One region of the Bacillus sp. FDAARGOS_235 genome, then DNA from elsewhere that is predicted to be linked to it. Evidence: riboswitches for the same ligand, from Rfam matches in the RefSeq annotation. Region 1 holds a riboswitch; each other region holds the start of a gene.
The links. Region 1 has a riboswitch for magnesium ahead of mgtE (magnesium transporter). Riboswitches for the same ligand answer to the same signal wherever they lie in the genome.
Positions count from the first base shown of each region.

Region 2: linked by a shared signal. The riboswitch ahead of A6J74_RS08870 (P-type ATPase actuator domain-containing protein) and the one ahead of mgtE (magnesium transporter) in region 1 are both predicted to bind magnesium.
Region 3: linked by a shared signal. The riboswitch ahead of mgtA (magnesium-translocating P-type ATPase) and the one ahead of mgtE (magnesium transporter) in region 1 are both predicted to bind magnesium.

Region 1 is NZ_CP020437.2:1,139,129-1,149,596, forward strand. It holds gene A6J74_RS07455 (WD40/YVTN/BNR-like repeat-containing protein) at 452-1,936, opposite strand; partial or broken gene A6J74_RS30650 (DUF4878 domain-containing protein) at 2,200-2,289, shown strand; gene A6J74_RS07465 (cation diffusion facilitator family transporter) at 2,471-3,364, opposite strand; gene A6J74_RS07470 (phosphodiester glycosidase family protein) at 4,224-5,321, opposite strand; gene mgtE (magnesium transporter) at 5,482-6,810, opposite strand; M-box (ykoK) riboswitch at 7,088-7,255, opposite strand; M-box (ykoK) riboswitch at 7,778-7,954, shown strand; gene A6J74_RS07480 (FtsW/RodA/SpoVE family cell cycle protein) at 8,142-9,269, shown strand; gene A6J74_RS07485 (helix-turn-helix domain-containing protein) at 10,133-10,453, shown strand.
Region 2 is NZ_CP020437.2:1,418,847-1,429,314, forward strand. It holds gene A6J74_RS08855 (DUF7507 domain-containing protein) at 1-404, shown strand, start outside; gene A6J74_RS08860 (FbpB family small basic protein) at 472-612, opposite strand; gene A6J74_RS08865 (5'-3' exonuclease) at 942-1,808, opposite strand; gene A6J74_RS08870 (P-type ATPase actuator domain-containing protein) at 1,941-2,666, opposite strand; M-box (ykoK) riboswitch at 3,011-3,176, opposite strand; gene A6J74_RS08875 (DUF350 domain-containing protein) at 3,338-3,724, opposite strand; gene A6J74_RS08880 (glutathionylspermidine synthase family protein) at 3,721-4,956, opposite strand; gene A6J74_RS08885 (hypothetical protein) at 4,960-5,271, opposite strand; partial or broken gene A6J74_RS30390 (RNA-guided endonuclease InsQ/TnpB family protein) at 6,025-7,154, shown strand; gene A6J74_RS08900 (hypothetical protein) at 7,303-7,752, shown strand; RNA gene ssrS (6S RNA) at 7,807-7,990, opposite strand; RNA gene ssrS (6S RNA) at 8,012-8,195, opposite strand; gene A6J74_RS08915 (sulfurtransferase) at 8,312-9,145, opposite strand; gene A6J74_RS08920 (YpbS family protein) at 9,148-9,420, opposite strand; gene A6J74_RS08925 (GNAT family N-acetyltransferase) at 9,451-9,909, opposite strand; gene A6J74_RS08930 (DUF3931 domain-containing protein) at 9,982-10,236, shown strand; gene A6J74_RS08935 (dynamin family protein) at 10,240-10,468, opposite strand, start outside.
Region 3 is NZ_CP020437.2:4,160,867-4,171,334, forward strand. It holds gene A6J74_RS23780 (GNAT family N-acetyltransferase) at 1-32, shown strand, start outside; gene A6J74_RS23785 (tripeptidase T) at 160-1,278, shown strand; gene A6J74_RS23790 (hypothetical protein) at 1,325-1,525, opposite strand; gene A6J74_RS23795 (DNA polymerase IV) at 1,667-2,905, shown strand; gene A6J74_RS23800 (MgtC/SapB family protein) at 2,947-3,648, opposite strand; gene mgtA (magnesium-translocating P-type ATPase) at 3,773-6,478, opposite strand; M-box (ykoK) riboswitch at 6,811-6,978, opposite strand; gene A6J74_RS23810 (DUF3932 family protein) at 7,174-7,425, opposite strand; gene rnz (ribonuclease Z) at 7,615-8,538, shown strand; gene A6J74_RS30510 (hypothetical protein) at 9,231-9,365, shown strand; gene sdaAB (L-serine ammonia-lyase, iron-sulfur-dependent subunit beta) at 9,414-10,073, shown strand; gene sdaAA (L-serine ammonia-lyase, iron-sulfur-dependent, subunit alpha) at 10,092-10,468, shown strand, end outside.

The DNA.
Region 1 (10,468 bases):
ATTTAAACAAGAAAGTTTAAACTAAAATTTTTTAGATTTACAAAAATAAACTCATCAAAAGTCAGCTCTTTTTTCATTTTTTTGGTGTTCACTCTTTTAAGTTGATAGCGATGTGGTGATACCCGTTTAGAACGATATCTTTGCCCTAAAAAAAATCGAACCATAAATTTGCCGGCAAGCTTATGGTTCGATTTAAATTATTTACTTTTAGTAACTACTCAGCCCCTCTATGAAAAAAGCCAGAAAAGCATCTTTTTAAATGGGCGAGAGGGACTGGCCATGCATAGAGGCAGTCAGTGCCTATTCCTGCCACGCGCAAGCTTTAAAACAAAGAAAGGCAGCGAGGTGTAGGTCCATTTTTATCTTCATCGCTGGAATTATACTCCTTACCAAACTTCTAAATAAAATGTATAGCTGAGTAGTTACCTTATTTTTCAAAAGAACATTCTGACTATTTTTTTTTCACTTCTTCTACAAATTCCCATGTCTCTCCGTTATCTTTTGATTGATAAAGTGCACTACTATCGCCATTGTAGTCTCCATCTGCCCCTTGTCCAACTAACATATTAAAAACCCCATCTTTCTCATATGGCATACTAGGAGAATCAAAAGGACTTATTGCGGACTGTGTATAATCTAATTTCACTTCATGCGGCGGATATTCTACCTTTTTAAAAGATACCCCCCCATCATCTGTGCGATATAACTCTCCCTCATTACCAGAAGGTCTAACTGCTCCTAAAAAACCAAGTTTATCATTTATAAAAGTGATTCCTGATACACTACCAATCCCCCTATTAAATGGGTCTGGATTAATAACCTCCCATGTTTTCCCTTCATCACTAGTCCTGCTTAATGAATAAAAGGCGCTCCCTAATGCTTTATCTGTCATATTTAGTTTATAACCAACTTCTTTCGATAGGAAAAACTGTTCTTTTTCATTCTTTAAATCTTGTTGTTCCTTCTCTTTAAGCCTATCTTCTTTTGGAGGCGTCTTTGATTTACTCCAACTTGCGTCACTTATTAAATTATATCTAGCAGGGACTAGCTCTTTCTCTTTTCCAGGGACAAATATAGATACAGTATATCCAATGATATCAGAAGCTGCTTCTTTAAGACTCTGCCCCTTACCATCCTTAGTAATATTAATAATTCCCTCTGTATTGGATCCCCAATTTCTTTTTCCATAATAAATCAACCCATACTTACTTTCATTCCATTTTTTGACCGTTTGCTTAACTGGAATCGCCTTAACCGTTTTAATTAAAGGTTCTACTAATTTATCATCATTATAATCAGGCTTTGCGTATCCGTCTCGTATTATAGTAATATCTTCTGATTTCTTCTCATTATAAGAGATTAAATAAGTTTCTTCTTTCCCATCAACATTTTTCCCATAAACAAATGTATCAAACGCTGTAATTGTTCCATCTGAATGAAATGTAAGATCAAAATCAGTTGCCATATACAATTTCTTTGGCAAAGGATATTTTTTATTTATATCTTCAAAAATACCTTCTACTCCAGATTTATATATATTATTATGTTTAAGTTTAACTGACCTTTCATGTTTTAACTTTTCTACAAACCATGCCAATTTGCCATTGTAATTTATTGCACTTTTATAAATCTGCATCCCATAAAATGATGTAATTGCAACAATAATGATAATAGAAATGGATCTCCATGCTATTGAATTAGTTAATTTTTTAGATTCATATTCTCTATTTTTTATCACCCGCATTGTAGTAAATGTAGTTATGGATATAAAAAGTACTATACATAATAACAAAATGTAAATATTATAATTCATTCTTCCGTACTGACAGTATAAGGCCAACTCATAACAAAAAATCCCGTATACAATTATTAGTATTGGATTTGTTACTAATGACAGAAGTATCCTTTTTGTATTTTCTCTAAATATAGAAACCACTCCTAATTACATGAATTACTAATATTAAGTATACTTTATTGTAAAGTAACAAAAAAGCTATTTAATCTTGCCGCCAAAAATACAATAGACATCCGTCTATGTAAATGGTAGATGTCTATTAAAGCCGTTTAAAAATTTAGTTGTTTCATAGACAATGGACTTTTGAGTGAATACTAAAGTTGCTTCATTTGAGAGCTAAATATTGAAAATGAACCCTCATATATTAATTCATTCCCCTCAATGATATTTATCTTTCAGATTTTGTTGATGCTTTGTATAAAAAAGATTCTAAAAAGGTAATTGTAATTGAATTAGAGAAAACATGCGAAGGTTGGGAAATTAGTAAATCATAGATAAAAACGTCCTATATTTTAATAGGACGTTTTTTCTTCTATAAATAATGTAGTTGAGATGTATTGTACTCATAACTATAAATGTTTTTTAATTATGGACATTATACAAGTCGACCAATTCTCCAATATCTAAAAAGGACGGTTTAACTACTTACTTATATCTATCTATAATTCACTAAACCTACTTCTCCTCATACCATGGGTTTAAATGAATTAGTACTTCATATATTTCTGGGTTCTGATTAATAATAGTAGTTTTTATATCCCTACAAATATCATGTCCTTGCTGGATGCTTAAATGTGCCGGAACACTAATTCTAATATCAATTAATACATAGTGACCATGATCACGTGCGCGCATTCTATCAATTCTTTTTACAAAAGGATGGGCCTGAATTACTCTCTTATATTCACTACATTTCTCGGTAGGAATACCACCTTCCATTAATATATATATTGCTTCTTTCCCCATACTAATCGCTAACTTTATTACGAAAAAGGAAACGATAATACCAGCTAAAGGATCCCCATAAGCTGCATATGGAATGGAATAGGTATTGTTTATCAAAGCAATACCTATTCCAATTACAGCTGCAATTGAGGCATAAACATCAGCAAGATGATCATAAGCAGTTGCTATAAGCCCGTTGCTTCTTGTTTTTCGACCAATTCGTATTGTGTATACATATAAAATTTGCTTCCATATTAATGAAATAATCGCTGCTATAAAAGCAATTATATGGGGTTCTGTCGCTGGTTCAAATAATGACTTTATTGATTCATAAACCATAAATAAAGCCACTAAAATTAAAATTACAGCTACAATTCCTGATGATATAACTTCTGCTTTACCATGTCCATAAGGATGATCTTCATCAGCTGGCTGGTTTGAAATTTTCATTGATCCCAATGAGGCTACGGATGCTACAACATCGGCAGCATTATGAATCCCATCGACTAATAATACCTGACTTTTGAAAAGTAAACCGACTATAATTTTGATGAGAGTCAGAAATATATTGCTAATTACACTAATCCATGCTGCCAATAAGGACGTTTTTTGGTTAGCATTCATAGTTATCCCCACCTTAACTTTACTCTTGTTTCAAAATATTATTGTTTAATTCAATTGTTTAGTTATAAGTCTATATCTCATCATTTTAATTTCTTTCATACATTACCAAATAATAAGTATGTGGGTCTATACAAACATTTTCTCCTATCAGTAAAGGTTAAAAGCATAACTTACTTTGTTCTTTTATCCTTATTTGTTATGAAGTGTAAAAAAGAGTGACACAAAATGCCATATGCCTTTTATTATTCCTTTTACGTTTAGTATTGGAGTTACTTTAACATCCTTAAAATAGTAATTATGATTGAATAAAAAGACGAGAGTTGGAAATTAGGAAATCATAGAAAAAACGATTTATAAGATGTAATATTGAACCTAAAATAATTAAAAATAAATAAGATATACTACACGATGACGCATGTTGTTTAACAATGTAGTTTTAAGGTGTATTATCCCTTTGCTTGATACACCTATTGTTTATGTTTTTTATCACCCTTTTATCATTACAAACATCAAAGCGACTAATGTGTTGCTTTGATGTTTGATGAAATGTCTTCAGGTATGATTTCTAATTCACTCTGCACATTAATCTTTACTCATCTGATCACAACAATTATTTTTACAGGTTGTCCATTTCACATAGCTGTAGCAAATACTATAAGATTAAAAGCATATAATTGAATATGAGTGTAAGCTGTATACATTATTTATCCTTCTTTTAACTTCTTGGAGATTTTCCATATGATTGAGTATCTCTATACGCTTTTCTTTAATGAATGTTAAATGATAAAACTTTCAATTTTATTACACTCTTTGTATGTTAGTTTTTAAACTTTAATTAAACCTTCATTTATTTAAGAATTTATAAATCAGTTGAAATATTTGCATCAAATTCATCTGATTTTTTAGTATCTATTTTTTCCCCATCTATTGTCACCCTTATTTCTTGTTTTTGGTTTGCTGTTACTATCCAAGCATTCGGTAAATAACGATCTTCATGGGATAATGTAGAAGGTGAATTTATAACCTTTCCTCCTAAATATAGCGTAGCAGAAGAACCTCCATCCATAGCCATTGCATTTATTGCTCCTTTTTCATATAGAATATCTTGACACTCTTTTAACGTAGCTCCTATGCTATGTGTCTGCCTACCGTCAATCACTAGAAACATTATTGTGCCATCTTCTTTTTGCGCCATAATACTTCGGGGAGCAGAGCCCCAACCACCGTCTCCTTCTGTAATCATTTTTTCTCCATTAACAATTAACTGTGGCATAAATCCTGCTGCTGAAACAACTTGTTTATCCAAAAGTTGTTGGGTAGAATAATTCCCTGTTATCATTTGTCCAAACTTTGTTAAGCCCGTAATAATTGTAGGGGTATTTTTATCTATATTTGTATCAATTGCTTTCCCATTTTCTATTACTATTCCAGTTGCAATATTTCCTCCACCCCTTCCTGTTTCATCGGCAAATCCACTTGCATTCACAGCAACAAGTGCATGATTACGTTTTGCCATTACGCTAATTTTTTCTCCTCTTTTATCGCCCTGTGTTCCTTGATGGCTAACAAGTTTAACATTGAAAGGGTTACTAATAGTGACTAATTTTCCTTCGAAAAGAAAGCGACTATCTTTGTTACTTTTAATCGTTTCTACGTCAATTTTTAATGGCTGATTTTTTAATTCTTCTAATCTTTTTCCTGCTATTTTTTTATAAATATTCTCATCACTATTTAACCATTTTGGATGATTAATTCTATCTTGTAATTTATCTAGTTCCTTTTGGGATAGGAATGTATATTTCGCATATTGTGGATGCTGAGAAGTTAGTATACTCCCAGCAATTGTTACACGAAAATCTCGGCCATAGTTAGTACCAAATAATATTCCTATGCCAATAAGCATGAAAATAGAAAGAAGGAGCAAAATTCGTTTGAAGATTTTTCTTAGATGTTTCATAGTTTTATCCTCCGGCATTAATTACATTCAATGAATCCTTTAAAATATTATTTACCTAAAGACAAAAGTGTTTGTTCTCCTTATTCCCGAGTTCCCCACTATGTCTTAGCAAGCAAGGCAAAATACTTATTCTACATTTCGTATTTATTTCAGTGTATATTTACAAATTTAATAACGTTTTTGCAACCAAGAAATATATTACTAATCCTGTTCCGTCAACAAATGTTGTAATAAATGGACCAGAAACGACTGCAGGATCTAATTTAAATTTTCTCAAAATTAAAGGTAAAACAGCTGCGACAAGCGAAGCCCAAATAACAATAAATAATAAAGTGATTGCTACAACTTGTGCAACTTCTGTTCCAACCCCTAACATATAAGCACGAATGAGCCCAGCTACCCCAAGTGCAAGTCCGAGAAGCATACCAATTGCAAATTCCTTTTTCATTACACGGAAAATGTCTTTAAATTTCACCTCTCCAATACCGATTGCACGAGTAATTGTTGCTACAACCTGTGTTCCTGTATTCCCTCCAGTACCTACTAATAATGGAACAAAGAAAGCAAGGGCAACTACTGTTTCAATTTCGTCTTCAAAATACTTTAGTACTGTACCTGTATATGCCTCAGCAACAAAAAGAAGCAATAACCATGGTAGGCGTTTAAAGAAAATGCTCCAAATACTAGATTCAAAGTAAGATTGATTTAATGGTTCACTTCCACCTAACTTTTGGATATCTTCTGTAGCCTCTGCTTCCATAACATTCATTACGTCATCAAATGTTATAATACCAATCATTTCATTATTTGCTGTTGTTACGGGTATTGCTGCTAAATTATAATTCAGTAGCTTTTTTACAACTTCTTGCTGATCAACCTCAGCAGGTACTGAAATCACCTCTCGAATCATGATATTAGATAATATCTCTTCATCTGCTGCTAGTAATAATTCATGTATGGAAACGATTCCCTTAAGATAACCATGACTATCAAGAACATAAATATAAGAAATTGATTCTACATTTTCAGAATGTTCCCTAATGTACTTCAATGTCATTTTTACTGACCAATTCCCTCTAACTGCAACATAATCACTTGTGACAAGACTTCCTGCCGTTTCAGGTTTGAAAGCCATTAACTTTTTTACATTATGTTTTGTAATTTTATTTAGATACGCCATTAATTGAGCTTGTTTTTCCGGATGAACCGCTAGAAGTAGATCTACTGTTTCATCAATCGGTTGTAAATTTAGTAATTTTTTAGCTTTGTTTTCAGATAAGTGAATTAAGATATTATATTTTTCTTCTATACTCAAATGTTGAAGAATTTTTGAGCTTTTTAATACAGGAATCTTATCTAGTAATATGACTTGATCTTCAATTGAAAACCGTTTTATTTCTTGCGCAACATCATACGACGGATGACGTAAAACTTTATCTGCATCCAAATCATTTTGGGTTACAAGTAATTCATTTAATAATTTCTTCATGTTAACTCCTCCTCATATTGCTAAGGGAGACTCTAGAGTTTCATGAGTGGTTTTGTATTATTTTACCTGTCTAAATTTTGATTAGAGCATTAATAGTTACATTGCAATCAATTTATTATTTAGAACTACCTCCTTTTTGAATATAGACAAGATAAAAATAAATAACATTAAACAAAAAAAACCTTACTCAAAAAGGAGTAAAGGTTTTTTTACAATACAAATAAATGATTATTAAGACAGCTCTGCAAAAATCCCAGAGGTGTCTTTCTATCAAATCGTATACCACTCCCTCGTTGAGTTTTAGCACTGTATAGCATAGGTTTTTATAACCAGCTACATTAAAAAGGGCCTTAATCCGACCGTTCCTGTTGACCCATTGGCGTCTCTCGACATTTTTGGGCAGCAGCGTTTCTCTATACAGGAGCCTCACCTAACAAAGATTATTGAATTACTTCAAAATTTAAACCAGAATTTAATATTTGTCAACTAACTTTCGATTTGATTCATAAAAAATTCTTTTTTAGAGAAATGTAATTAGATTCTATTACAAATTTGAAATTCTGCTTAAAAGATATAAAATTTAAATACAATTAGTTCGAAAAAAAGTTATAAAACATATGAAATTTCGTATAAGAAACTTATTGTTTATAATTAATTTGTAACTTTATAGCAGAAGTTGCATCATTAATCATACCGTACTTCAAAAGAACATTCTTCAAAAAATCTTATTTTATGATTAAAATCTTCTTTACTGTTTATCAAATTTATATGGTTAAACTACTTAATCAAATTATACATTCCAAATCGCAAATATGTATCTATATGAGACAATTAAATACAATTTCTCAAATCATTTCTCAAAGATTTATAAAGCAATAAAGAATATAAAGTTAGCAATACGTTTACTTGACAAGCAAAAAAAAAGTATTTATGCTGGCTACACGAAACTAACACATAAAATTTATATTGCTAAACCTGTTAGGTGAGGCTCCTATACAAACACAGGCTATTGCCCAAAAATGTCGAAAGACGCCAATGGGTAGAACAGGAATTGTCGGATTAAGGCTCTTCTTAAGATAGCTAAGTAATGAATTTCCATTACTTTACGTTGTATAGTGCCAAAGCTCTACTAGGGGGAGAAAAGCTTTATTTAGTCATGCCATTTTGAAATCCCCCTAGTATGTAACTAGGGGGATTTTTACGTAAGAAAACAGGGTGTAAGCGATAGGATCTCTCAAAACAAAAATACTATTTATTAATTGGTGAGAACAAGATTCTATTCATTAGCAAATGTAATATTAAGTGTTAATGTAAATCAGGAGGATATAAAAATGAAAAAAATATTAAAACTCGATTATCTATTGCTCCTCCCTCTATTCATAACATGTACTTTAGGTATTATCATGATGTATAGCGCGAGCTCCATTGTAGCTGTTCAACATTACGGCTATAACAGTAGGCACTTTGTCGATTCTCAATTAACAAAGCTATTTTTAGGAACAATTGGGCTAATAGTTTGTGCTATTCTCCCATATGAAATATGGAAAAAACGAATAGTCTCAACCTGTATTATGATTGGGGGAATTTTTTTGTTAATTATGGTTTTATGGAAAGGAAAGGTCGTAAATAATGCTCAATCTTGGATCTTTGGAATACAGCCAGCTGAATTTCTTAAATTAGGAACAATACTTGTAACAGCCCGTTTTTTTGCATTGCGACAAGGACCAGTTAAACAAACTTGGTTTGGGGGCGGAAAACTTTTATTTTTTTTAGCTACAATTTTTTTCCTAATCTATAAACAGCCAAACTTAGGATCTGCTCTTTTAATATTAGGTATAGGTTGTAGCATATTTCTTTGCTCGGGAATAAATATAAATCTATTAATTAAAAGAACTATACTCGGTTCTATTTTTTGGTTACCTATTTTATATTTTTTGATTCAATTTAGTTTGTCAGAAGTTCAAAAGACACGTATTACTACGATTCTCAATCCCTTTGTTGATGCACAAGGGAATGGATATCAGCTTGTAAATTCTTTTATTGCCATTGGCTCAGGAGGAATTATTGGACGTGGATTCGGAAATAGCATTCAAAAAACTGGTTATCTCCCAGAACCACATACTGATTTTATAATGGCAATCGTTTCTGAAGAATTAGGATTTATTGGTGTATTCATTATAATGACCGGAGTATTAGCTATAGTTCTTCGCTCACTAAAAATTGCACAGCTATGTGAAGATCCCTTTGGAAGTTTTATAGCAATTGGTATAGGCTGTATGATTGGTATGCAATCTGTTGTTAATTTAGGCGGTATTACGGGAATACTTCCTCTTACGGGTACCCCATTTCCATTTGTAAGTTTTGGTGGAAGTTCTTTAATGGTTAATTTAATAGCAATAGGAATACTACTTAATATTTCAATTTTCAATAAAATTAAGTTTGATAATCATAATATATAATTATCAATATAAGATTCTATTTTTAATGGATGAATTCTTTCTCGTTTTGGACAGACTGATTCCGTAAATCAATCTGTTGTTTTTTCATTAGAATTATTGCTAAACAATAAAATAAACACAGTAAAAAAAATATAACATTGTAAAAATCCGTGGCAAGGGATGAAGCATTCATAATGGCTGAGAAAATATATATATAATTGGCTGGTCTCAATTCTTAAAATTCTTTTTATTATATAGATAAGCATAAAAATATTAGGAAATTAATAGTAATATATATCAGATAGAAATTATTAAATCAAAAGAAAAAGCAATCATTGAAAATATAAAGCATTAAAGACAAGGCAAAAGATACACGAAGCAAAGAATACGGATGCAAAAAATGAATCAATTTACGTATAGAGTACATTTAAAATACAGTTTTCAAGAGAAAACATTTAAGTAAAGCTTTACTACAGATTGGCGGGCAACCTGTAACAGACGAAACACCTCCTATTGTTAGAATGCCTACAAAAGCAAATAAAACCTGTTGTTTGGATTTATTTTCCTTTCATTTAGTTATTGCACTAGTAATTTATTCCATTTCAAAGATAGTGATGGCTACTATCATTCTTCTAGGAATACAGAATTATTAATGCATTCATTTTTGGATATTTATCAGTTCCAAGTTAACAATTCTAAATAAAATTACCCTTTAGGAAATTAAAGTGGAATGATATTTGCCAACAGGAAATTTTGCTAAGAAAGGACAGGGAATAAGACTATTGGTAGAGCTTTTACTGGAATTAATTGTGAGATTAACGTAAATTGCAAGAGTACGCTCGTAAAATTATGATATATATAAATCAAATCGGAGTGAATACGATATGAGAGCGGTCGCGAAAAAAGTAAAAATAATACGTTTGCAGGATGAATATTGTAAAAATTGTAAATATCAAACGGATGTAGAACAGTATTGTATTGAACAATGCGACATAGGAAAAAAACTTATTACGCTGGGTAAAAAAGAATTTAGAAAGAGATCGACAAAAGTAAAATCGATAGAAGAAACATGGGATGAAAAGTGCAAACAAGCAATAATTTTATATAATCAAGGAGTAAATTATCCAGATATTGCAAAGGAAATGGGGTGCCACGTGAGTAATTTGTATAAAGAGCTCAAAAAACGTGGATGGTTACAAATGTAAAATCATGAAATAAAT
Region 2 (10,468 bases), 280 kb from region 1:
CGTTACAAGACACCATTCCAGCAGGTTTACAATTTATAAACGGCACTGTCTTCATTAATGGGGAACGCTCGCCATTAGCGAACCCGAATATCGGTTTCCTAGTCGCTACTAATTTGGAACCGAACGAAACAATTATCGTGTTATTCACAGTACAAGTGATAAGTCCACCTATTCATAATGAATTTAAAAACACAGCAAACGTTTCTTTACAACTTCAAATCTCGCCTACCGATCCACCAATTACAGTAACCGTTACAAGTAACGAAAACATCGTCACCTTTATTCCAGAAAATCCAGATGACACACTACCAAATTTTAATTGTTTCTTTGACGGTGAACGTTTCATACGCATTACTCCTCGAAATATACGAAATTACTTTTGGACTTGGATTTGGTGGCGTTAATCAAAAAAGAAAAAGCTTGTAGTTCGGATAATATCCAAACTACAAGCTTTTTTCATAAACAAAATTATCAATTGCTAGCAGCACTATATGCTACATGTCGTTTCTCAATCCGTTCTTCAATTTCTTTCATATTCTCTTTATTAGTTAGTAGGGATTGTTTATTTTCTATTAATAATTGTTTAAAGGATTTTCTCACTTTTTTTCGCATGTTTATTTTCCTCCTTGGGGGATGGTTTATATAAAAGATAACTTGAAACTTTAATCAATGAAAGGATGTACCCTCACTAATTATTAGCCTACATCAATCGGGCCTTTACAGGGAGTTACTCTTCCATCATCACTCTTTATTCAGCGATAATATTGATATAGAAGTCCCACCGCCCGTTAATGCGGGATAAGGATTTATCTGTGTAGACTTATAATAATTGATTGTTGTGAAATCCATTTGAACTTCACATGAAAATTCCGTTTATTTTCTGACAACTTTGTGAACAAAAAAAGAAAGACCGATTCATTCTAAATCGGTCTTTCTAGTATTTATAACATGTTTATTAACATTTCAGGTCTTCCCCAATTCATTTCGTTACATACAAAGCGTAGTTTTTCTTCGTCCATTGTGTGTAACCCTTCTTCTAACGAACATGAAATTGGAACTTCACAATGAATTTGCGCTAATTGTAAAGAGATATTTAAATTCTCTAAATCACTTTCAATTTTTGTACGCTGCGCTTTCGTTAATGATGCTATATTTTCTAGTACTGCCGATACTGTGCCGTATTCTTGAATAAGCTTATACGCTGTTTTTTCACCAATACCTTTTACGCCTGGATAGTTATCACTCGTATCTCCCATGAAAGCTTTCGCATGGACAATTTGCCAAGGTTCTACACCTTTCTCTTCCATGATTTTTTCCGGTGTGTAATACTCGTAATTTCCAATTCCTTTACGAAGAAGCATAACTGTAACATTCGTATCAACAAGTTGAAGTAAATCTGTATCACCTGTCAAAACATAAACTTCTGCTTCATTGCAATATTGTTTTGCAAGCGTACCAATACAATCATCCGCTTCATAACCTTTCATGCCTATTACAGGCATAGATAATTTCGCAGTCATTTCTTGCACTAAATCAAATTGCGGAATTAATTCTTCTGGCGGTGCTGCACGATTTGCTTTATAATTCGAGAAAGATTCCGTTCTAAATGTCGTACTTCCCATATCCCAGCACGTTACAATGTGCGTTGGTTCGATTGCTTGTGTTGCTGTTAATAAATGCTTCATATAACCATGAATCCCGTTCGTCGGGGTACCATCTTGTCGTTTCATAAATTGTCCGTAGACACTTGTTGCGTAAAAAGCACGAAATAATAGTGCCATACCATCAACTAATAATACTTTTTTCATAATTCCTCTCCTACTAACAAAAAATAATAACCTCACGTTATCACGTAAGGTTATATAAATAGATTACCATTCTACGTTTTTTCAACTTTGTCTATTATACATTGTTTTTATATATTTAGCATCATTAACACATTAAGACGTTCTACTGCAACAAGTATGAAGTATTCCTGAATACGTATTTTTACCTGTTGAAACAACTACAGCCTTTGCATTTCCACCAATAATATTAGTACCTTTAAAACATACATTTTCAAGTTCAAGTGGATTATAGTCTTTCATCCGTTTTAATGGAATAAATCTTTTACGTTCAAGGTGGTAGCAACTTTCAAATTTCTCAACATTTGCATCGTTCCCTGTCAACACAGATTCATTTACCAATAAATCATTTGCATAAATGATACGTACATCTGCCGGTACTATATCACCTTCTGAAAGAAAAATCATATCTCCTGGTACAAGTTCTTGTACTGGTAACTTCATCATTTTCAGTTCGTTATTTAGCCCTGTACTACTAGCACATTCTACTCTAGACACAGTAATTGTTTCACATTGCAATTGATCACGCACATGTTGTTTTGAAAAACCTGGAATCATTCCACTTAACTTCATTATTACTTCTGCAATACGCGCTCTTTTTGAAGTCAATTCATTTCGACCGTATACTTGAATACGTTTTTGCGCCTCTTTCATAGATAATCCGTCTCTTGTTGTTTTAAAATACGCAAATACAGATTTTACATCTCTTGTTGCAATTTCAATTAATAAATCTTTATTTTTTTGAAGCATTGTTTGTTCTTTCATTGATTTTTTACTTTGTTTATATGACGTGTTACCCACAGTTTTGTTTACATATAACATATTATCGTCTCCTCCTTTACAACATAGGAAGAAACGCTTTGTTTCTCAATTTATCCACTTTACCGTGAAAGTGTCTAGCGCTTAATTATGTATATAAACGCTACATTATGATAAATATAGAGGGAGGAACAAGTCGTTTCCTGCCTACATCATATATTTTTGATTTGAAGTATATGGGTAACGGAACCGAGTCAGAATTTGACATGCTCCTCACCTCCTCGTTTATTTTTATAGTTTATATTATGAAATGACTCATAGATTGGTAACAAAAAAGACCCTTACTCATAAGAGAGCAAAGGTCATTGCATACACAAATAAACGATTCCTAATATAATTAGAAATCTACGGACCTCTCCCTCGCCGAGTTTTAGCACTGTATAGCATAGGTTCATTACCAGCTACGTTAAGAAAAACCTTAATTCGATCATTCCTGTTGACCCATTGGCGTCTCTCGACATTTTTGGGCAGTAGCATTTCTCTATACAGGAGCCTCACCTAACAGAGACTTATTTTAATTACATAGAAAATGTTACTCTTATTTAAAATAGATGTCAACACTTTGTATGGAAACTTTTCCTTATTACAGAAAAGCCCTCTCTGTTGTTAGCCTATTTTCTCATATATAGTACAAGTTAGCGAACGAAAAAAACTTACGTATAAAACGTAAGTTTTTAGTAAGTTACACAACCAGCAATTACAATACCAATTGAAAGTGATAAAAACATAAGAAACAGGCCGACTGCTTGATTATCTTCTTCAAGGCTTTTATTTATATTAAAGCGTGGTGTAAGCCACTCAGCTAAATAATAAACAATAATTTGGGCCAAAATACCAACCGCTCCCCACGAAACCATATCCAAAAGTGAAATGGAATTAGCGGCCGTTGAATATAAAACGATAGCTAGCCCGAGTACCCTTCCTCCAAGTACATAACTGACCGCTTTGTTACCCTGAGCCATTAACTTAAATTCTTTCACTTTCGTTGTCACTTCCATAAGGAACAAACCTATACATAAAAGTGCGAGTGATACTGCTAAATATAGTAAAAAATTAATCATTTATTTTCCCCCTTCTTAATACCTACTGGTAAATAATAAGATTCATTTCCTGTAATCTTTTCCCCAGCACGTATACCGATACTGCTCGCTTTTCCAGCGATTAAAAACGCCCCAAACACATACGATAGTTTCTCCACTCCTTTTTCAGTTTCCAAACATACAACTGGAAGCTCTATATACTTTTGAAATATCGGCAATGACGTTTTATATGTTTCATGTGCATTTCGAATCATAATATTCGTGTCTTTATCGCGAATTGTAATTGTGTCACCTTCCCTACCAAACGAAGGTTTTTGAACGAAAGAACCTTTTCCTAAAAATAAATCTGGTTCTAAATATGTAGGTAGCATATATTCTTTAACCCACTGTTGTTCCTCATTTGTATAAAAAGCCCCTTCTTCTGCTAATCCCCAAATAAGACACTGAATTGATTTTGGCTGAAGTAAAAAGGCAGACAAAGGATTTATAATAAAGAGATTTCCGTCTTTTACAAGTTGCAGCAGTTCCACACCTACCAAATCTCCTGTTTCAGGATCTTGATCCTCAATTAAATCTTCTATCGGATACGTTTGGCGATATAAAACATCAATCTTCGCCCCATCTTTATCAACTAGAGCATCTTTCGTAATTCTAAGTTCTGACATTGGCACTACTTTATTTTCAACATGGCATAACTGACTTAAATACATAGTCGTATTCCAATCCTCAATATGTTCATGATGTGCTGTAAAAACAACATTTGGATTGTCTAATCCCTTTGTCGCTTCCATTACAGCTTTCGTAACACCAGAAGATAGTAATCGTTCTTGATCCGAGTTTGGATCATCATAACCTAGGTTTTCACAAACTTTTCCATTCATTTGAAAGCATTCCATAATAAAAGTTGGTGTATCACTATTAAACTCAAGCATTTTAATTTGGTTATCAACCGTTATAACGAAATCAAATCGTGAAATAACAGATTCAGGAAATAATCCTATCATTCTAATGAATGATAAGCTCGCAGGAGGAAAACCAAGCTCAAGAAGCTGTTCGTCACTTAAATTTCGCAAAAGTCTAGCAGTCTTAAAAAATATTTTACCCATTCGTTCAGTCGCTAAGTGTAATTGTTCCAAAGTCTGATTTGTTATAGAAAAAACATGAAACAAACTATATTCACATTCATATAAATCCGACCAAAAATTCGGATATTTTAAATAAAATTCTTTTCGATCCCTTATGTATTGCGACATATTTTAGCCTCCAAATCCTCCCTTTGAACCGCTTCCAATTCCACCTTTAAATTCAGCAGACGATTGATACGATTTAAACGCCGATGAATTTTTAAAAGTGGATTTATTTTGATAGTATCGCCCACCATAGAAATAATGCCCACGATAACCTGAACTACTATCATCACACTGCCATACCCCAAGTTCATCATCCCAATCCCAATCAGAACAACTATTATCATTCGGTTTTGGGGGAAGATCTTGTGCGCAACCAAATAAAGTGCCAGTCATTAAAGACGTTACGACACCACCTACTAGCCATTTCGTTTTTGTCACCTTCGCACTCCCCTTTTTAAATTCTATTCCTATTATATAGGATGGCATGATAAAGTAGAAGAAAAAGGAAGAAGAGGGTAACTAACTGTTACGATTTATTTAACCGATTATAACCAATGTTAATTAAATATATCAGTAAGCCCTGCTAGTCAAGTGATTGGCTAGTAGTGAGGGTTAACTGCGGGCAATCCCTAAAGCTGATTGAACTACAACGTGGCTAGAAATAGCGAGCGTGAATGTCGCGAAAGCAGAAAAAATCAATCAGATGATGCAAGGTTAAATCCTAAACATTAGAACAATGGGTCTTCCGCCTCGAATCATCTAAGTCAAAAGTGATAAGATGAACGTTCAACGACTATCTCGTATAACTGACGAGAGTACATCACAAGCCTATGGTGCTGGAAAAATCCTCTATCCCTAAAGAGATAAACATATAGTCTGCGCTCATGTGAAAACATGAGAAGTTCATAAGAGAACTGGCTAAGGAATTGCGCCCTTAGTTGAACGAGATAAATTTAATTAAATCTATCAAACCTCATTGAATATATCGAACATACGTACTATTGTAGGTTCAATGAGATAAGAATAATAATGAAATTTTTACGAGTTAGTCAAGTATCAGAATTAACAGGTTTGCATCCGAGTAGTCTTACGAGAATGCTGGTGGAACACGCTACTATTCAGAGGAATCCATCTTTCATTATCTAAAAGATGAGTGTCCGAATAATCGCACAGTAAAGGAATAGGCTTCTGATGATATTGGCGAAGAAAGTCAGACTAATTCCAACGCCTGAACAAGAAAAAGTGCTTAGAAACCATGCTGGCGCTGCAAGATTCGCTTATAACTATTGTAAAAGAATGAGTGATAGATACTATAAGCTATTTGGAAAATCTGTTTCACAGTTAGCTTTACAGAAACGATTTACAAAGATCAAGAAGTGAAAGAGATATGAGTGGTTAAATGACATCAACGCACAAGTTCCTAAACAGGCTTCAAAAGATTTTGATACGGCGAGGAAAAATTCGTTCAAAAAGTACAAAAATGGTTTTCACACTTCTTATAAATCTAAAAAGATTTAATCCAGGGATTTTATGCCAATTATGAAAGACTGATTATAGGAAAAAAAGTAGTTCATATTCAGTCTATTGGAGAAGTGAAAACAAGCCAACAACTACCAAGGAACAAAAAAACATCAAATCCAAGAGTTACCTTTGATGGTCGTCACTGGTGGATTTGTGTAGGGTTTGAAGAATCCTTTGAATTCCAAGAACTAACCCATGAGTCGATTGGTGTGGATGTTGGTTTAAAAGAGCTTTTTGTAGCTTCTAATGGTATGAAAGAACGAAATATAAACAAAGATGCTAAGGTTAAAAAACTTTTGAAAAGGAAAAAGTCAGCACAAAGAGATATGTCTAGGAGATTTAAAAATGGTGTAAAAATTCAGTCTGCCGGATATGAAAAAGCGAAAGCTGAGCACCTGCGGTTATCTAGGAAAATTACGAATATCCGAAATAACCATATCCATCAAGCAACAGCTACATTGGTGAAAACCAAACCAATGAGGATTGTTGTGGAAGACTTATCTATCTCAAACCTGTTAAAAAACAAAAAACTATCGAAGGCACTTTCCTTTCAAAAATTAAACTTCTTCTTTCAATGTTTGTCATACAAGTGCGAGAAGTATGGCATTGAGTATGTAAAAGCTGATAAATGGTTCGCTTCAAGCAAGATTTGCTCATGTTGCGGAGTTAAATACGACCATTCAGTTCAACCAGAAGGACAGTGGAGTTTAAAGATTCGTGAGTGGCGTTGTGTTCCATGCAATAGCCATCACGATAGGGATGTAAATGCTTCGATAAATTTATCAAGATGGGTAAAATAAATGCTTGATAATAGGAGGTAACGATACTGCCTCGTGTGGAGTGTTACACCCCTCGTCCCTTCGGGGTTGCGAGAACACGATGAAGCACTAACTTGTGTAAATTTGATTGAATTATATAGATTTAGTTAAGTTTATCGTATCGGATAAAATGCGCTTAGAATATCGACTTAATGATGAAACGAAGGGGTATCCTGCTTTATGGAACTACGCCAATATTTCTAATTCTGAAATTATCGCACGCATGACTTGTGAATATTTTATTAAAGAGAAAAATACTTATGTTGTTACTGCAACTTCGGTTGATCCAGACGGAACAGCAGTTATTTATATTCAAAAAGAAGTTTTCGCCAATGACCCTTCAGACCCTACATACTCCCACATCGGTTTTGAAATTAGAGAACTAAGTGAAACGAGTTCAAGCTTAGTAGATAGTCAAGATGTATGGAACTACGAAGAAATTTTACCATCTCTTCATTCAGATATTATATATATTCAGCGAGACGGCATGTCTATGGAATTCTCCTTGGATTCAAGAGAGATTGATGAAGACAGAAAGTGCTACATTTATTACGGAAACTTCACAGGTGAATCAAGATAATATTGATATATCTATGCAACAAAAAAACCTTACGTATAAAACGTAAGGTTTTTATATAGCCCCACATATGCCGTTCTCTCTAGATGTCCATAAACCTGCTCTCACAGGTGGATGCTCTCACAAATGTTTGTAACTTCCTTCTTAAAAAGATGGCATGTTAGCTACATTTAAATATTGAACTTCCATATTAAACTTATTGGTTTAAGACATGCATAAGCTACGTACACCGTAGGAATTTTATATAAGGTTAGTTGAAATAAGACCCCCCGCACGTGCCGCTCCTCGTAAATGTCCAAAAACCCGCTACTCGCAGGTGGATGCCCTCACAGTTACCGTACATCTTCCTCCACAAGGAAGGCTTGATGATGGTCGCTAAATATTGAGCTTCCGTATAACTAACATCGGTTTTAGACATAAATAAGTTACGTACACCGCAGGATGTATTATTTACTTGTCGTTATATTATCACATTGTTTCCAATGTGTAAAATACAAAGTTTTTCGAGCAACCTCTTGCTTGTGACCTTATTTTAATACAAATTATTTTTGCATGCAAGTGATTAATCTTCTTCTTTTGCAATTTGATTTTCTGGATAAGAAATCCAATCACTCCAGCTACCTGCATACAATTTAACATTTTGGAATCCAGCCAATTTTAACGTAATGATATTTGGACATGCCGTAACACCAGAACCACAATATACAATGGTTTCCTTATCTTTCGACAGATTTTGGAATCGTTCTTGTTGCTCAGCTTCATTCTTAAATTGTCCTGATTGCAACATTCCATCCTTCCAAAAATAGTTTGCTGCTGTCGGAATATGTCCTGCTTTATGATCGACAAGTTCCTCTACACCAGCATAACGTTTCGGCTCTCTTGAATCAATTAACGTAACATCTGCACCTGCCTGGATATTCTCTCTTACTGTTTCCATCGATACAAGCATATGATCTTGTATGTTTGTTTTGAATGTTTTTCGTATAACAACAGGAATTTCCGTTGTTGTCAGTAGTCCATTCTCTTTCCAAACCGGGAAACCACCATCTAATATATATACTTTCTCATGTCCTACATAGTTACATAGCCACCATAAACGAGCAGCATTTGCACCAGCTTGACTGTCATACGCAATTACTGTCGTATGTTCATCAATACCAACCTCCGAAAGCTTGTCCGCAAACTCTTCAATGCTTGGCAACGGATGGCGGCCACCATGTTCTGCTATAGGACTTGATAAATCTAAATTCAAATCAAAATATAACGCATGAGGAATATGTTCTTCTTCATACTTTTCTCTACCCCAATTAGGATTCGCTAAATCAAAACGACAATCGATTACACGGACGTTCTCATCTTCTATATGCTCACGTAACCATTCGACTGTAACTATCATCTTTAACGACCTTCTTTCTCTTGTAAACGACTTACATACTCCATAACCATTTCTTCTGTAACATATTTACGCTGTAAGGTAACACCATTTTTTGCAAGATCATTAATTTGCTTTGTTACAACATTAATGACATCAACCGAAAATTCTTTCCCATTTGACGCAAGAGATACGGCTGCTTCAATAGCTGCTTCACGCTGCGCATCTAATTGTAAACATGCTTTTACACTTTCATTTTGTTTACGAGAATGTGCTGTAATTGCTTTATGTACTTCCATCTTCTCTTCCCCCTAAATAAGTTATACGTTCTAATTCAATTCCATTGCAAGCCGAATCATATCACAGCATACAATGCCATTTTCAATAATCTCTTCTTCATAATGCTTCGAAAAGTAATCAAAATCAATAGAAAAAATACGAAATCCACATTTTTGATATAAAGCAAGTTGTGAAACACTAGAATTGCCTGTACCAATTTCAAGTTTTGACATACCATATCCTTTAGCAGTTTCTACGGCATGCCTTAATAGCTTCTTCCCAATCCCTTTTCCTTGCAAATGCTCTGCAACCGCAATATTCATGATTTCCATCGTCTTCGGCCTTGTTTCCAAAAGAACATACACACCGATGACGCTGCCCCCTTGCTTTGCTACGTATGTTAACCCTCTTTGTACATATATAGCTATTTGCCGTTCACTTGGATCAGCAAGTAGCAATAAAGACTTCGGTATAGCCTCTTTTAAAATACGTTCTATTACAAAAGACATAAAAAATCCCCCCATCTCTATTGTTCTAAACCCTCCTTGTCTACCATAAATAATAGAAAGGAGGGATTCACCATGGACAACAATGAGAAAAAATGCAACGTCATCTCTATTGATGGAAAGAAGAAGAAAAGCGACACGTATTCCTATCCAAAATTAGTAGTTGAAAATAAAACATACGAATTTTCTTCATTCGTCTTATGCGGTGAAACACCAGATGGCAGACGACTCGTTCTTACTCATATGATTTCTACCGATGAATTTGCTGGATTTGTCAAATCTTTAGATACTGTACTGCAAAAGAAAATTGAACGAATCTTTTTCTCATAACGACTATATAACATAAATTTCTTTTTCAATCTCTACTAACTGCTTGTGCAATTGTTCTTTACTTTGTTCATATAGAAATACATCGATCGTTTCAGCCAATGCAAACAATATACTTTCATAATAGTTCATCACATCTTGTTGCATCAATTTTTGGAATAAGTTCCACTTCATATCCCATTCTTGCTTATAATGATGAACAAATAAATCTTTTTCATCGGCTACATAGTTTGAT
Region 3 (10,468 bases), 2.3 Mb from region 1:
ATCATATGCGCTGGGTATTGTTAAATGAGTAATCGAAAGCAGATGGTTATCTAGACATATAAACCGTCTGTTTTTTGTCTTGTATTTCGAAACTTTTGCGGAATTCTGTTATAATTAGTAGTGTTACATACATAATGGTAGTGCAGGAGGCGCAGTCTTATGATTAATCAAGAACGTTTAGTAAATGAATTTATGGAATTAGTACAAGTAGATTCTGAAACGAAATTTGAAGCAGAAATCTGCAAAGTATTAACAAAGAAATTTACAGATTTAGGTGTAGAAGTATTTGAAGATGACACAATGTCTGTAACTGGTCATGGTGCAGGTAACTTAATTTGTACTTTACCAGCAACAAAAGATGGCGTGGATACAATTTACTTTACTTCTCATATGGATACAGTAGTTCCTGGTAATGGAATTAAGCCTTCTATTAAAGATGGATATATCGTATCAGATGGTACTACAATTTTAGGTGCGGATGATAAAGCAGGATTAGCGTCAATGTTTGAAGCAATTCGTGTGTTAAAAGAGAAAAATATTCCTCATGGTAAAATTGAATTTATTATTACAGTTGGAGAAGAATCTGGACTTGTTGGTGCAAAAGCATTAGACCGTGAGCGCATTACAGCGAAATATGGTTACGCATTAGATAGCGATGGAAAAGTTGGTGAAATCGTTGTTGCAGCTCCAACACAAGCGAAAGTGAACGCAATTATTCGCGGGAAAACAGCTCATGCTGGTGTAGCACCAGAAAAAGGTGTATCTGCAATTACGATCGCAGCGAAAGCAATTGCGAAGATGCCACTTGGTCGTATTGATTCTGAAACGACTGCAAATATTGGACGTTTTGAAGGTGGTACACAAACAAATATCGTTTGTGATCATGTACAAATCTTTGCAGAGGCTCGTTCTTTAATCAACGAGAAAATGGAAGAACAAGTTGCGAAAATGAAAGAAGCATTTGAAACAACTGCAAAAGATATGGGTGGTCAAGCAGACGTTGAAATAAACGTTATGTACCCAGGATTTAAATTTGCTGATGGCGACCACGTTGTAGAAGTTGCAAAACGTGCAGCTGAAAAAATTGGTCGCACACCTTCTCTTCACCAAAGTGGTGGCGGAAGTGATGCAAACGTAATTGCAGGACACGGTATTCCAACAGTTAACTTAGCGGTTGGTTATGAAGAAATTCATACAACAAACGAGAAGATTCCTGTTGAAGAATTAGTGAAAACAGCAGAATTAGTTGTTGCAATTATTGAAGAAGTAGCGAAGTAATAAAATAAAAAAGACGTGTGAACCAATTATGGTTTACACGTCTTTTTTATTTTGATTCAACTGCTTTCACTAGGCGGATAAACCAATATAAGAAAATCCATGGCAGTATATAAGTTGTTACGATACTTAGTAAACGAGGGAGGAGTCCAGCTGTATTAATATTAAAAATGGGGAGTAGTAAGTAATTAATTAAGAGGATTAATATAATAATGAGAAAGGTAGAGTTAAGTTTACTATTAGATTTCATAATAAGTCACTCATTTTACAATAATATCCATATTTCGTATTAAGTATAGCAAAAATAAGGATAAAAAGAATAAGTAATTATTATATTGTACATGAATTTGGTATAATGAAGGAACAAATGTTCTTTTGAGGGGGGAGTACTATGCGAGAAATGTATCCGAAAAATGGCCGTGTTATTTTACATGTGGATATGAATTGTTTTTTCGCATCTGTTGAAATTGCTCATGATTCATCATTACAAGGAAAGCCATTAGCGGTTGCTGGAAATGAAAAAGAGAGAAAAGGAATTATTATAACGTGTAGTTATGAGGCGAGAGAATATGGAATACGTACGACGATGCCTCTTTGGGAAGCGAAAAGGTTATGCCCACAATTAGTTGTAAGGCATCCAAATTTTACATTATATCGTGAAGCTTCATTTCAAATGTTTCAAATCCTTTCCCGTTTTACAGAAAAGATACAACCAGTCTCTATAGATGAAGGATATTTAGATATTACAGATTGCTATGCACTCGGTTCGCCTCTTGAAATAGCAAAGATGATTCAACAAGCGTTGTTAACAGAGTTACAGCTTCCGTGTAGTATTGGAATTGCTCCAAATCTTTTTCTAGCAAAGACCGCTTCAGATATGAAAAAGCCACTTGGTATTACTGTACTTCGAAAACGTGATATTCCAGAATTGATTTGGCCACTTCCAGTTGGAGCCATGCATGGAATTGGTGAGAAAACAGCTGAAAAATTAAATGATATTCATATACAGACAATTGAACAATTGGCAAAGGGAGACGAGCATATCATTCGCGCTAAAATTGGAAAGCACGGTGTTGATTTACAAAGGCGTGCAAAAGGTATGGATGATAGAGAAGTTGATCCGAGTCAAATGGGACAGCATAAAAGTGTCGGTAATTCGACGACCTTTTCAAAGGATATGGATGAAGAGAAAGAGTTACTTGATATGTTAGAACGTTTATCAAAATCAGTGAGTAAAAGATTACAAAAGCGAACTCTTGTCAGCTATAATATTCAAATTATGATTAAATACCATGATAGGCGAACGGTAACACGGAGTAAGCAATTGAAAAATGCAATTTGGGAAGAACGCGATATTTTTCAAGCAGCATCCCGTTTATGGAAGCAACATTGGGACGGTGATTCCGTTCGTTTATTAGGTGTTACAGCTACTGAAATAGAGTGGAAGACAGAATCGGTGAAACAATTAGATTTGTTTTCATTTGAAGAGGATGCGAAAAAAGAACCACTACTTGCTGTCATTGATCAAATTAATGATAAGTATGGAACACCGCTTTTACAACGAGGTAGTCAACTACTACGTAAGCAAGAGAAGTCGTTTCAACAAAAGTTAGAAAATAAGTTTATGTAGAAGGTGTCATGAAGTAGTAAATAGCATGACACCTTTCATATTTAACTTGCTTCTAAATCTAAAGAAGTCCTCCACCCAGCAGCAGTAACGCCAGATTCTAATAACATTCTACTTACTATTTTTTCAATTAAGATAGCCGCATTTGTCTTGCAATGTAATGTAGCCTGTATACAGACTTTTTGCTTAGAATCTACATCTTCACTATATAACTCTTTTAAACCGAGACCTTCTGTACTTACCATGTGCATGAGTAAAAAACGAATATGTGCTTCATTTTCTTCGGAACAAGTAAGAGAAAGGAAGTAGTTTGTTTGTTCAGGTGATTCTTCTTTTGATTTTTTATTCATAAAGAGAGCGATCGGGCGAAGTAGTATATTTGCTAGTAAAACGCCGGCTGCACCTAATATAGCTGCAAGGAGAAAACCAGCGCCTGTAAGAGTACCGACAGCAGCAGCACACCATAAAGTAGCCGCAGTATTTAATCCTCTAATACTAAAACCGTCACGGATAATCACACCGCCTCCTAAAAAGCCAATCCCACTAACAACTTGAGCAGCAATACGTGAGGGGCTAGCATCATGATCAAGCATGACGGATAATAAAACAAATATACAGGCACCAAGTGATACGAGAGCATTTGTCCGTAAACCGGCCATCCGGTGTCTCCATTGCCTTTCCATTCCGATGCAAGCACCTATAATAATTGCGATAAATAATCTTAATACAATGTCATACCATACCATCATGGTCACCTCCATACATATAAGTACGTGTGATGTTTTTAAGAATGAGTGGGGAGTACCACTCATTCTCGTTTTTATCCCGCTATTTGCGGGCAGTAAGACCCCCACTGATTAAAGTTTCACTTTATAACCAGCTATGAAACTTTTTAATATAAACTTTTTTCAGGAATTGTGTTAAGAAAGCATAGCCTAATAGTATTCCTACTAGCCAAGGGAAATAGCTAAGTGGTAATGCTTGTAAACCAACAGCCGCACCAAGTGGTGAGAATGGAATATAAATTCCGATTGCCATAATACAAGCGGTTAATAACAGTACCGGTGCTGATGCAGTACTTTGAATGAATGGAATCTTCTGTGTTCTTATCATGTGAACGATTAAAGTTTGTGTGAGCAGTCCAACGACAAACCAACCAGATTGGAATAATGATTGTTCGCTAGGTGTATTTGCACCGAAGACATTCCACATGACTACGTATGTGATAATATCAAATATGGAACTAATTGGGCCGATACAAATAATGAAGTTCCGTAAGTTTGCAGTATCCCATTTTCTCGGTTTTTCTAAAAATTCTTTATCCATTTTGTCCCATGGAATAGACAGCTGTGAAATATCGTAAAGCAAGTTTTGAATTAAAAGGTGAATGGCAAGCATCGGTAAAAAGGGAATGAAAGCACTGGCCACTAACACACTAAATACATTTCCAAAGTTAGAGCTAGCCGTCATTTTAATATATTTTAAAATATTTCCGAACGTAGTGCGTCCTTCTAAAATACCCGCTTCTAATATAGTTAAACTTTTTTCAAGTAGAATAATATCGGAAGACTCTTTTGCGATATCAGTTGCAGTATCAACAGATATTCCAACGTCAGCATCACGTAATGCTACGGCATCGTTAATACCATCCCCCATATAACCTACTGTATGACCGTTCCCTTGTAAGGCACGAATAATGCGAGATTTTTGCATTGGATTTATTTTTGCGAACACTGTTGTTTCTTCGGCTAGTTTTGCTAATGCTTTATCTGGTAAAGAATCGATCTCGTAGCCAAGGATAGGCTCACCAATATCCAATCCAACTTCTTTACAAACTTTTTTTGTAACAATTTCATTATCACCAGTTAAAATTTTTACTTGTACACCATGTTTCTGTAATGCTTGAATAGCAACAGATGCAGATGGTTTCGGTGGATCTAAAAAGCCAATATATCCAGCGAGAATCATATTAGTTTCATCTTTTACCGCGTACTCTTTATCATTTATTTTTCTATTTTTTTTATAAGCTACAGCAATTACACGCATACCTTCGCCATTCAATGTCTCACTTAGTTGTTTGACATTTGAGCGCATTTCCTCGGTAAGTTGAACAATCTTTCCGTTTGATTCAGTGTAGTTACAAATGGATAAAATTTCTTCCACGGCACCTTTACAAACCATTGTATGTTCACCTGAGATGTCTTTGACGATGACGGACATGCGACGGCGGGCAAAATCAAATGGAATTTCATCTAGTTTTTGAAACGTTGAAGGGTCGAACATTTGTTTTTCTTCTGTATGCTCAATAACAGCTTTATCTATTAAATTTTTCAATCCAGTTTGATAGAAGCTATTTAAATATGCAAACTGTAATACACGATTGCATGGATTACCAGTAGGATCTAAATGTCTAACAAGAACAACTTTATCCTCTGTCAATGTCCCAGTTTTATCTGTACAAAGAATGTTCATCGCGCCTAAGTTTTGAATAGAATTTAGCTGTTTTACAATAACTTTTTGCTTAGACATGTTCACAGCACCTTTAGCTAAATTAGCAGTTACAATCATTGGTAACATTTCAGGTGTAAGACCAACTGCAATAGCGATAGCGAAGAAGAAAGCTTCTTGCCAATCACCTTTTGTGAATCCATTAATGAGAAGGACAATGGGCGCCATAATAAGCATGAATGTAATTAAGAGCCAGCTTACTTTGTTTACACCTTTATCAAAGCTTGTTTCTGCGCGCTTCCCGATTACTTTATTCGCTAAAGAGCCGAAATACGTATCGGTACTTGTTGAAACGACAACAGCTTTTGCGCTACCACTTACAATATTCGTACCCATAAAGCAAAGGTTTTCCATATCGAGTGGATTGAAATTTTTTTTCATATTTTTTGGTAAGATATGCTTGTTTTCTGTATGGTAGCAGTTTTCGTATTTTTCTACAGGAAGTGCTTCCCCGGTTAATGAAGACTGATTAACAAATAAATCTTTAGCCGATAAAATACGCACATCAGCTGGAACGATGTCACCGGCTGAAAGTGAAATAATATCGCCAGGTACAAGTTCTTCAATTGGAATTTCTATTGTATAATTTCGATTTAAATTCGTTACGTTTTTTGTTTCGTGTACAAATCCATCTATTCTAAAGACGCTCGCGGTTGTTCGAACCATCGCCTTTAATTTATCCGCGGCTTTTTGAGAGCGGAATTCTTGTAAAAAGCGAATCGCTGAACTTAGAAGTACCATTACAGATACGACAATTGTTCCTTGCATGTCATCTGTGAAAAAAGAGAGCGCTCCAAGAGCTAATAAAACAAAAATAAATGGATTTTTAAATGCCAGCAGAAATTGAATGTACCACGGCAATGTTTTATTATGAGCAATTTCGTTCGGACCATATAAAGAAAGTCTACGGGACGCTTCTTGTTTAGAGAGTCCATTTTCTGTAGTTTCTAGAAGTTTTAATGCAGAGTTTATATCTTGTGTTGCAACTTCCACTAATACTTTGTTATTTGTTTGCATGCTATCTTGATCGTAAGCATGCTTTGTTTCTTGTCTTTGAAAATTAAACATCGGTAGTTCCTCCTCTGGCATGAAGGAGGAAACAAACTGTTACTCGACTATTTAAAATTAGGAGGAACAGCTTCTTTCCTACCTACATGATGAAATATTAACGTAAAACATATGGGTATCTGGGCCGAATCATCACTTGCCACTGTTCCTCACCTCCGTCCAATTTAATAGTTTCTGAATATGCTATGTTTGTTTCATAGTCAGGTGCATAAAGACATAAAAAAGACCTTTACTCACAACGAGTAAAGGTCTGAATTCACAGTTAAAAAACGTCCACACGAAAGCCTGTTAGTAAACATAGCTAAAAACAGTTTTTGTGTATGACAAAATACATGCACCTCTCCCTCGTTGAGTTTTAGCACTGTATAGCATAGGTACTGAAACCAGCTACGTTAAAAAAGGCCTTCATTCCGACCTTTCCTGTTGACCCATTGGCGTCTCTCGACATTTTTGGGCAGCAGCGTTTCTCTATACAGGAGCCTCACCTAACAGAGACCATATTCAATTACATGTTGAATGTTAGCACTGTAAAATCGTAGTGTCAATATCTTTTTAATCTGTTTTTTTGAAAAATCAAATAGATTTATGAAGGGTATATAGTATGAAATAAGTTGTATTTTTTGAGAATAAGTTGGAAAAATAAAAAATAATGAATATAAATAAAAAGCACTCATTACAGTGCTTTTTATAATAGATTATGAGATTGTAGGATTTTCAAAAATAACAATTTCTGAGTTATTTGTTGTTGAAACGCGTTGTGCGTAATATGTTAAAGCTGAAGAAATATATGTTGGTAATGTCTCATTTGTATGTGATGTTGTATATTCATGGATTAATTCTTTTAAAGTCGTCCATTCTAATTGTGCTGGGTGATCAGACACGAAAGAACTTACCCAGCGATCAAATGAAGATGAAAAATCAGTTTGTAAACGAAATACTTCTTTCATAATAAAACGCTCCCTTAAAATGTAGTACAATCATTTTACCACAAAACACGAACGATAGCTAAATTTTTTGAGTATAACGTTCGTGTTATATAGTTGTCTAGATGATTGGTTATGTAAATTCAATTTGCCATTTGAAATAACATTCCGTAAGATGAAAGATAGATTATATAAAGAGCTGGAGGAAAGAAAGTGGAATTTGTATTTTTAGGAACTGGTGCAGGTGTTCCTTCAAAAGGAAGGAATGTTTCAGCAATTGCTTTGCAGTTGTTAGAAGAACGAGGACAGACTTGGTTATTTGACTGTGGCGAGGCGACGCAACATCAAATACTACATACGTCTGTACGTCCACGCCGCATTGAGAAAATATTTATTACGCATTTACATGGCGATCATATTTTTGGATTGCCGGGTTTATTGGGTAGCCGTTCGTTTCAAGGTGGAACAACAAAATTAACAGTGTACGGACCAAAAGGAATTAAACAATTTATTGAAGTGGCATTATCAGTAAGTACGACACATGTGAAATATCCACTTGAAATCGTTGAGATAACAGAAGAAGGTACTGTGTTTGAAGATAATGAGTTTTATGTAGAAACGAAAAAATTGTCACATGGCATTGAATGTTTTGGATATCGTATTGTAGAGAAAGATATACAAGGTGTTCTTTTAGTCGATAAATTGCTCGAAATGGGAGTGAAACCAGGGCCAATCTTTAAGCGTTTAAAAGATGGAGAAGTAGTTGAATTAGAGAATGGTACGATACTAAATGGAAAAGATTTTATCGGTCCGCCTCAAAAGGGAAGAATTATTACCATTTTAGGTGATACACGATATTGCGAAGCGAGTAGAGAGCTAGCACAAAATGCTGATGTACTTGTTCATGAAGCAACTTTTGCGGCAGACGATGAACAACAAGCGCATGATTATTTTCATTCCACATCTAAGCAAGCTGCGAGCATTGCACTTCATGCAAATGCGAAACGATTAATATTAACTCACATTAGTTCTCGTTATCAAGGAGATACATATAAGGAATTATTGAAAGAGGCACGAGAGTTATTTCCTAATACAGAAATAGCGACAGATTTAAAATCATTTCCAGTAGAAAAATAATGATTTTTGAAAAAATGGTAACATTAGGTTACCATTTTTTTATGTCTAAAAAATTTTAAAAATAAAACTGTTATTATTTTATACTTAAACTTGGATGATACAGAAACTTAGAATGGTTTGAATATATAGGATAAAAATACGTAATAATGATTATTTAGAAAAACTGTTATATAAGTCAGATGACATACAAGTAATACAAATAGCAGAAAGGGACTTTTATTCAGAACTTTTAAAATTCAACAAAAGTAAGCGTTTTATAAAAAACAAGCTATAATGAGGGCAGATTACAATTTATTATAAGTCACATGCATATTAGTCATTGTCGTAACAAGTGAAGTTGACTAAAACATGAGAGAGTAATATGGAGATTATAATAGGAAAGATATCATTATTTGTACTAAGTCTTTTTTACTTTTTAGCTAAACGGTATGATTAGCTAGTGTAGCTGTTGCAAGTGGTTTAGTAGAAGCTTTTTTAATAATAAGTTGGTGGGGATTTAATTGGTATACCACTCTTTAAAAGAGTTCAGAACATCAGCAGGTAGTCTAGGTTGAGTAGCGGGTGCAAATTTAGTTGTATTAACAATGGTTATATCACCTGTTTATGCTATGCTTGCAATGGCTTCTGTGTTAAACTTTGGATTGCTACCAGGATTTATTGCTGGTTATCTTATATCGTTTTAAATGAAAGTAATGCTATATTTCTTATGTATTATGGTATCTGGTATTATTTCAGGATATTGGTTCATTTTATTCAAAAACTATCCAATTCGTACAGCGGAACAAATTCGTGGTAGAACTGGAACAGCAACAAATGTGGCAGCTTAATAAAATAGTAGAATAAATTTTTTTCATAGAGGTTTAGGGGGAGTTATGATGAAGTACCGCTCAGTGTTTGATATTATTGGTCCGGTTATGATTGGTCCATCAAGTTCACATACAGCAGGCGCGGCAAGAATGGGGCAAGTTGCTCGTCAGCTGTTTCGTCATGAGCCAGAGAGAGTTAGCATTTCATTATATGGTTCATTTGCAAAAACATACCGTGGTCACGGTACGGATGTAGCGCTAATCGGTGGAATACTTGGATTTGAAACAGATGATTTACGTATTCCAAGTGCGTTAGATATTGCAAAAGAACGCGGGATTGAAGTGGAATTCATTGAAGAAGATGCAAATGCTCCGCATCCAAATACAGCGAAAATTCGTCTGTATAAAGGTGAAGAGGAAATTGAAGTTGTTGCTTGCTCAATTGGTGGCGGTAAAATTGAAGTTGTAGAATTAAACGGATTCGATCTTCAATTAACAGGCACGAGTCCAGCACTACTTATTGTAAATAACGATCGCTTTGGTGCTATCGCAGCTGTAGCTTCCATTCTTGCGAAACACGAGATTAACATTAGTACAATGAGCGTTTCTCGTAAAGAAAAAGGAAGAAGAGCGCTTATGGTCATTGAAACAGATGAATTGTTAGCAGATGAAGTGATTGAAGAAATAAAAGGGCAACAAAATATTTGTCAAGTAACTATTATGGATTAATTGCAGGGGGGACACACCATGTTTCGGAACGCAGCGGAACTAGTGGCGCAAGCTAAAGAACAAAATGTAAAAATCGCAGAAATTATGATTCAATGTGAAATGGAAACAAGACATATTTCACGTGAAGAAGTAATTGCTGGTATGGAAAAGAACTTAGTCGTGATGGAACAAGCAGTAGAACGTGGTATTCGCGGCGTGAAATCACCAACTGGTTTAACTGGCGGTGATGCTGTAAAAGTTCAAGCGTATATGAAGAGCGGAAAAGGCTTATCTGGAGATACGATTTTGGACGCAGTGAGTAAAGCTGTTGCAACAAATGAAGTAAACGCGGCGATGGGGATTATTTGTGCAACACCAACAGCAGGTTCTGCTGGAACAGTGCCAGGTGTACTGTT